2 regions of the Oerskovia paurometabola genome follow, and region 2 is predicted to be linked to the other one. Evidence: riboswitches for the same ligand, from Rfam matches in the RefSeq annotation. Region 2 holds a riboswitch; the other holds the start of a gene.
The links. A riboswitch is a leader RNA that binds a small molecule or an ion and turns the genes downstream of it on or off. The one in region 2 is predicted to bind cyclic di-AMP.

Region 1 (3,394 bases), 3.6 Mb from region 2:
GCGCAGCGGATCCTCGACGGGCAGGCCGAGGAGATCGAGACCATGCTCGGCTGGGCCGACGCCTGGGCCATGGACGACCTCATGCAGATGCACTCCGTGCACGTCGCGAACGGCATGCTCACGAGCGACCAGATGGGGTCTCTCGCTCGCCTCGCGGACGCGAGCGCGGGTGACGCCACGGCGGTGGCCGCGGCCGAGAAGACGTTCCTCGAGCTCATGCACTCGCACCACGAGGGGGCGATCGCGATGACGCAGGGCGAGATCGAGGGCGGCGGGCACGCCGAGCTCCGGGACCTCGCGCAGGTCATGGTCGACGTGCAGACGGCCGAGATGGCCGAGATCGACACGCTCCTCGGGCGGTAGGTCGCGCTGCGTCGCGGGCGCGGGCGGTGGACCGATGAGTTCCGGCCCTCCGCACGGTCCACCCCCTCGACCACCCGCCGTGCGCACTCCTGGAGGTTCCCGTGACCGACACCCCGACCGTCCCTGCGACCGCCCGGACGCTGCGGGTCCCGGGCGCCACGCTCCACCACGAGGTCAGGGGCCGGGGGCCGCTCGTCGTGCTCGTCGGCGCGCCCATGGACGCCGACGCGTTCGCGCCGCTCGCCGACCTGCTCGCGACCGACTACACCGTCCTGACGACCGACCCGCGCGGGATCCACCGCAGCACGGTCGACGACCCGGACCAGGACACGCCGCCGCAGGTCCGTGCCGACGACCTCGCGCGGCTCCTGACCCACCTCGACGCGGGCCCCGCGACCGTCGTCGGGTCGAGCGGTGGCGCCGTGACCGCGCTCGCTCTCGTCCAGTCGCGCCCCGACCTGGTCAGGACGGTCGTCGCGCACGAGCCGCCGCTCGACGCCCTGATGCCGGACCGTGAGCGGCTGCACGCCGCGACGCGCGAGCTCGTGGAGGATCATCGCGCGGGTGACGTCGTCGGGGCCTGGCGGAAGTTCTTCGCGATCGGCGACATCGACGTCCCGGACGGGATGGTCGAGCAGGTGTTCGGCGGCGAGCGCGACCCGCAGCAGGTTGCGGACGAACGCTTCTGGTTCGCGCACGACCTCCTGGGGACCACGCTCTTCGAGCCCGACGTCGAGGCCCTGCGTGCCTCTCCCGTCCGCGTGGTCGTCGGGGTCGGCGAGGACTCGACCGGTCAGCTCTGCGACCAGACGTCGACGGCGCTCGCAGCCCTGCTCGGCACCACGACGACGCTCTTCCCGGGCGACCACACGGGCTTCGTCGACGACCCGTCGGCCTTCGCCCAGCGTTTGCGCAGGGTGCTCCGCACCGCTTGAGCCGCCCCGGATCGACCGCCCACCCGACCCACAGACACGAGGAGCACCATGTCATTTCAGGCCTACCTGGACGCCGTCGAGGACAAGACCGGGCTCACCCCCCGCCAGCTCGTGACGATCGCGCAGGAGAAGGGCTACGACGACCCGTCCGTCAAGGCCGGCGTGATCGTGGAGTGGCTCAAGGAGGACTACGGCCTGGGGCGCGGCCACGCGATGGCGATCGTCCACGTGATCAAGAAGGGGCCGACGATCGACAGCAAGCACGTCGGCTCGACCGGCACGCACCGCGACGAGTCGGACACCCTGTGGCTGGACGGCAGGGCGACCAAGCCCGCCTGAGCCCGGCTCGGCCGGTCTGCCCGACGACGGCTCGCACCTTCCGCGTGCGGGTGCGGTCCGTCGTCGAGGTGGACATGTGTCCGACTCGCGAGGTTCGTTACCTCATTGTGACAATCCCGTGGTTGCCATGTACGGTCGATTCTGCTCCGCAGAGAACCTTCTCGCTGGAGTGCTCCGGTGGACGCCGAACCCTGTCACCTCCGGAGCCACGAACTACACCCATGGCAGGGGTGGGGGACCCAATCTTGTGGGCACCGGAGACGGTGTCCTTGGGGTGAAGCCGGTCGGACCTCGGTCCGCCCGGCCGGGCAGAAGATTCTCCGGCCCGAACCCGACAGCTGACCTCTCAGGCGTCCAGGAGAAACACACGTGACCTCACGCCCACGTGCGCGCCACCGTGCCGCGCACCGCCCCATCACCCCCTTGACCTCGCTCGGCCGGTCTGCCGCGTCCGGCGCCAACGCCGTCGTGCGTCGTAGCGCGGTCGTCGCCGCCTCGTCCGGCCTGCTGATCTCGGTCTTCACGGCCCCCGCGAACGCCGCCCCTGCCTCGGACGAGTCGAAGTCCATCGGCTCGGTCGACCTCGCCGCCGTGACCTCCCAGGCCCGCGAGGCCCTCCAGACCAGCCCCGCGATCACCGTCGCCGCCGACGCGGTGCTGCCGATCGAGCAGGCCTCGGTCGCGGTCACCCCCGCTCCCGAGCCCGAGCCCGAGCCGGCGCCCGCGCCGGTCGCTGCTCCCGCCCCCGAGCGTTCCGCGGCCGCTTCGCGCAGCGTCGAGCGCGCGCAGCCCGCAGCGGCCAAGGCCGTCGCCGCCCCGGCGGCCTCGGCCTCCGGCTCGGCCGCCGTCGACATCGCCCTGAAGTACGTGGGCGTGCCCTACGTCTACGGCGGTTCCTCGCCGAGCGGGTTCGACTGCTCCGGTCTGACGCAGTACGTGTACGCGCAGCTCGGCGTCTCGCTGCCGCACCAGTCGGGTGCCCAGCGCGACGCGGGCACGCCCGTCTCGGCCGCCGAGGCCCGTCCGGGCGACCTCATCTGGACCCCCGGCCACGTCGCGATCTACGCCGGCAACGGGATGCAGATCGAGGCCACGACCCCGGGCAGCACCGTCAAGCACAGCAAGATCTGGCAGAACAACCCGACGTTCATCCGCGTCGGCTGACCCGCTGCCCACGAGGCCCCGTCCACAGTCCTGTGGACGGGGCCTCGTGCGTTCCCGGCGCGTCCTGACCGCCCGACGGCAGCCGGTTCCTCGCTGACGGGGAGCGGGCGGGCGTCGGTATGCTCCACGCCATGCGGATCCCCAAGGTCGTGGTCGGGTGGACGGTCGCGGCCGTCGTCCTCGTCGGGCCGTTCGTCGTCTGGGTCGCGACCTGGACGACGACCGAGCTGACGTGCTTCACCGAGGACGACCTGGTCTCGCACACGAACCGCTCCACGACGTACTACGAGGTGCGGACGTCCTGCGGGGTGCTCCGGGTCACCGAGAACCGCCAGAGCCGGTTGGACGACGCGATCGACGCCGGGCAGACGTACCGGATGACGATCGAGGACCGGACCATCGTGCGGTGGCTGATCGATGTCGAGGAGACGTGAGGGTGCCCTCGCGTGCGCCTCGCGGCCCGGCCCGCTCGAGAGCGCGGGCGGAGGGTCAGCCCACGAAGAGGCAGAACGGGTGCCCGGCCGGGTCGGCGTAGACGCGCAGGGGCTCGACCGGGTCGTCCGACCGGTCGCGCAGCAGGCGGGCCCCCAGGG
Region 2 (3,394 bases):
GAGCACCCCGGCGGCGTCGCCCGTGGCGATCGCGGCGGTCGTCCTCACGCCCGCGGCCTCGGCACGCTGGGTGGCCTCGGCGAGGACGGCCTTGGCCCCCTCCTGGATCGCGGTGTCGTCCAGCGCCGCGTAGCCGCCGTCGAGCGAGGCCGCGGTGAAGGAGGGGAGCGAGTACGAGCACACGACGTGCAGTGGCCAACCGACCTGGCGGGCGTACGCGGCCGCCCAGTCCAGCGCGTGCAGGCTGGGGGTCGATCCGTCGACTCCGACGAGCACGATCTCCGCACGGGTCATGGTTCCGTCTCCTTCCGAGGGCAAACGTCCATCCTGAGACAAACCTATCGAAAGAACTGGCAAAGTCACACCGGCACGCGCACGCCGCGAGGCACGGCTGACGCAAGAAACCCCGCCCTCCCGCACGAAGCGGAAGGACGGGGTTCTCAGCTGGGTGGCGGCAGGTTCTCCGCTCGTCCAGGGTGGTCTCAGGCGACGCGGATGAACGTCGGGTTCGACTGCCAGATCTGACGGATCTGGATCGTCTTGCCGGGGCGCGGCGCGTCGATCTGCATGCCGTCACCGGCGTAGATCGAGATGTGACCGGGGGTCCAGATCAGGTCGCCGGGCTGGGCCTCGGCGCGCGAGACCTTGGTGCCGACACTGCCCTGGCCGCTCGAGGTGCGGGGCAGGCTGATGCCGGCCTGGGCGAAGACGTACTGGGTGAAGCCCGAGCAGTCGAAGCCGTCGGGCGACGTGCCGCCGTAGACGTAGGGGACGCCCACGTAGCGGCTGGCGATCGAGACGATCGACGAGCCGGCTGCCGAGGCGGGGACCTGGACGGCCGCAGCCGTCTCGGTGGTCGCCGTGGTGGCGGCGACGGAGGTGCGCTCGTTGGAGCGCGACGGGGTCTGCGTGGCGCGCGTCTGGACGACGCGCTCGACGACGGGCTCCGGCGCCGGGGTCACGGCGACGGCCGCGCTCTCGATCGCGAAGCCGGCCTCGGCGGCGACCGTGACGGCCGGGGCGGACTCGAGCGCAGCGCGGGCCTGGGCCGTGAGCGCGTTCAGGTCGACCGTGTTGAGCTTGGTCGAGTCCTGCTCGACCGGCGCTGCGTTGGCAGCCGTACCGCCCAGCATCGAGACGATGAGTCCCGACGAGGCAGCGACGACAGCGGTGCGGCGGCCGACGGAGGAAGCCGTCGCCGCCGAAGCAAGGGTGGAAAGCGGGCGCCGTGCTGCACGATGGCGTGCGCCGTTCGTCACTGCGTTCACTGGATACCTCTCCTGGACGCCTGCGAGGTCAGCTGTCGGGTTCGGGTGGGAGAATCACCCGGCCGTCCGGACCGAGGTCCTTCTGGCTTCACCCCAAGGGCACCGTTGCCGGTACCCGAATTTGGGTCCCCCGTCCCTGTCAGCGGGTCGTGGTGTTCCTCTCGCGGTGACAGGGTTAGGCGTTCCGCGCGAGGGCTTCGACGAATGAGTCTTCCGTGAAGCAGAACCGAACGTACACGACCCTGGGGTGAATGTCACGTTCCCATCACGACGCCCCGGAGCCCCCCGGGACGACGGGACGAACCGGCACAAGACCGTTGCCTCGGGCACGGCGGCGCCCTCGCCTCATGCGGCCGGAATCCACGACGCCCCGTGCCCCGGGGAGGGGGTGCGGGGCGGTGGGGGTGTGCTGGGGTGGGTGGTGGTCAGGGTGCGGTGACGAAGAGGTGGCGCGCGACGTCGTCGGGCAGGTCCAGGACGGTCTCGGCGCCCTGCGCGGAAACCGTGTACGACCCGGCCTCGGGGGTGATCGTGACCTCCTGGCGGGGCAGGATGCCCGCGGCCGCCAGGCGCGCGAGCAGGTCCGTGTCGGTCTGCAGGGGCTCGGCGATGCGCTGCACGACCACGCGCAGCGCCCCGGGGGCGCGCCCGGCACGGTCGGCCGCGGCCACGTACGCGGGCAGCGACACGACCCCGTCGAGGTACTCGATCTCCACGATGTCCTCGCCCAGCTCCGACAGGCCCGGGATCGGGTTGCCGTACGGGTCGTGGTGCGGGTGGTCCAGCAGACCGATCAACCGCTTCTCCACGAGCTCGCTCATCACGTGCTCCCACCGGCACGCCTCGACGTGCACGAACTCCCAGTCGAGCTTGATCACGTCCGTCAGCAACCGCTCCGCCAACCGGTGCTTACGCATCACCCGCTGCGCCTTCGCATGACCCTCAGGAGTGAGCTCAAGATGACGGTCCCCGGTCACCACGACCAGACCATCACGCTCCATGCGCGCCACCGTCTGCGAGACCGTCGGACCCGAATGACCCAACCGCTCCGCGATCCGCGCACGCAGAGGGACGATCCCCTCCTCGTCCAGCTCATAGATCGTCTTCAGATACATCTCGGTGGTGTCGATCAGGTCGGTCACGTCGCGCTCCTGTCGCTTGGGGGCTTGGGGGCACCTGCCGCACCGGCGGGCCGCTGACCACTAGTTTAGGTCCGAGCCACCGACATTGTGGACGGCGAGCGGTGTTCGCGCCAGGCCGGACTATCGTTGCCCCGTGCCTGAGCCCACCCAGATCACCGTCCCCCCGCACCTGCTGCCCAGCGACGGCCGCTTCGGCTGCGGCCCGTCCAAGGTTCGCGAGGCGCAGGTCCGCGCGCTCACGAAGGCGGGCACGTCCCTGCTGGGGACCTCCCACCGTCAGGCACCGGTCAAGTCCCTGGTCGGTCGGATCCGGTCGGGCCTCGCCGACCTGTTCGACGCCCCGGAGGGCTACGAGGTCGTCCTGGGCAACGGCGGGTCGTCGGCGTTCTGGGACGTCGCGACGCTGTGCCTGGTGCGCGAGCGCGCCCAGCACGCGGCGTTCGGCGAGTTCGGCGCCAAGTTCGCGACCGCGACCACGCGTGCACCCTTCCTCGAGGCCTCGCAGGTCATCACCGCTCCCCCGGGGTCGGTCGCCGTCCCCGAGGCCGCGGACGGGATCGACGTCTACGCCTGGCCCCACAACGAGACCTCGACGGGGGCCATGGCCCCCGTGCGCCGTGTCGCGGGTTCCCGCGAGCAGGGGGCACTCACCCTGGTCGACGCGACGTCGGGCGCGGGCGCCCTCCCGGTCGACCTCGCGGAGACGGACGTCTACTACTTCGCGCCGCAGAAGGTCTTCGGGTCCGACGGCGGGCTGTGGGTCGCGATCATGTCGCCCGACGCCGTCGCGCGCGCCCAGGAGATCGAGTCCGGTGACCGCTGGGTCCCCGAGTTCCTCTCGCTCGGCGCGGCGATCACGAACTCCCGCCAGGACCAGACCCTCAACACCCCGGCGGTCGCGACGCTCGTGACGTTCGCCGAGCAGGTGGACTGGCTCAACGAGCAGGGCGGCCTCGCGTGGGCGAGCGCCCGGTCCGCGTCGTC

Region 1: it holds a riboswitch for cyclic di-AMP, as region 2 does, so the genes downstream of both, JOD48_RS00485 (C40 family peptidase) here and JOD48_RS16355 (C40 family peptidase) in region 2, are expected to answer to the same signal.

Annotation. Positions count from the first base shown of each region.
Region 1 is NZ_JAFBBV010000001.1:105,839-109,232, reverse strand. It holds gene JOD48_RS00500 (DUF305 domain-containing protein) at 1-363, shown strand, start outside; gene JOD48_RS00495 (alpha/beta fold hydrolase) at 465-1,298, shown strand; gene JOD48_RS00490 (DUF4287 domain-containing protein) at 1,347-1,637, shown strand; cyclic di-AMP (ydaO/yuaA leader) riboswitch at 1,839-2,005, shown strand; gene JOD48_RS00485 (C40 family peptidase) at 2,007-2,801, shown strand; gene JOD48_RS00480 (hypothetical protein) at 2,933-3,235, shown strand; gene JOD48_RS00475 (VOC family protein) at 3,291-3,394, opposite strand, start outside.
Region 2 is NZ_JAFBBV010000001.1:3,662,653-3,666,046, forward strand. It holds gene JOD48_RS16350 (universal stress protein) at 1-294, opposite strand, end outside; gene JOD48_RS16355 (C40 family peptidase) at 483-1,268, opposite strand; cyclic di-AMP (ydaO/yuaA leader) riboswitch at 1,271-1,433, opposite strand; gene JOD48_RS16360 (iron-dependent transcriptional repressor DtxR) at 1,694-2,410, opposite strand; gene serC (phosphoserine transaminase) at 2,544-3,394, shown strand, end outside.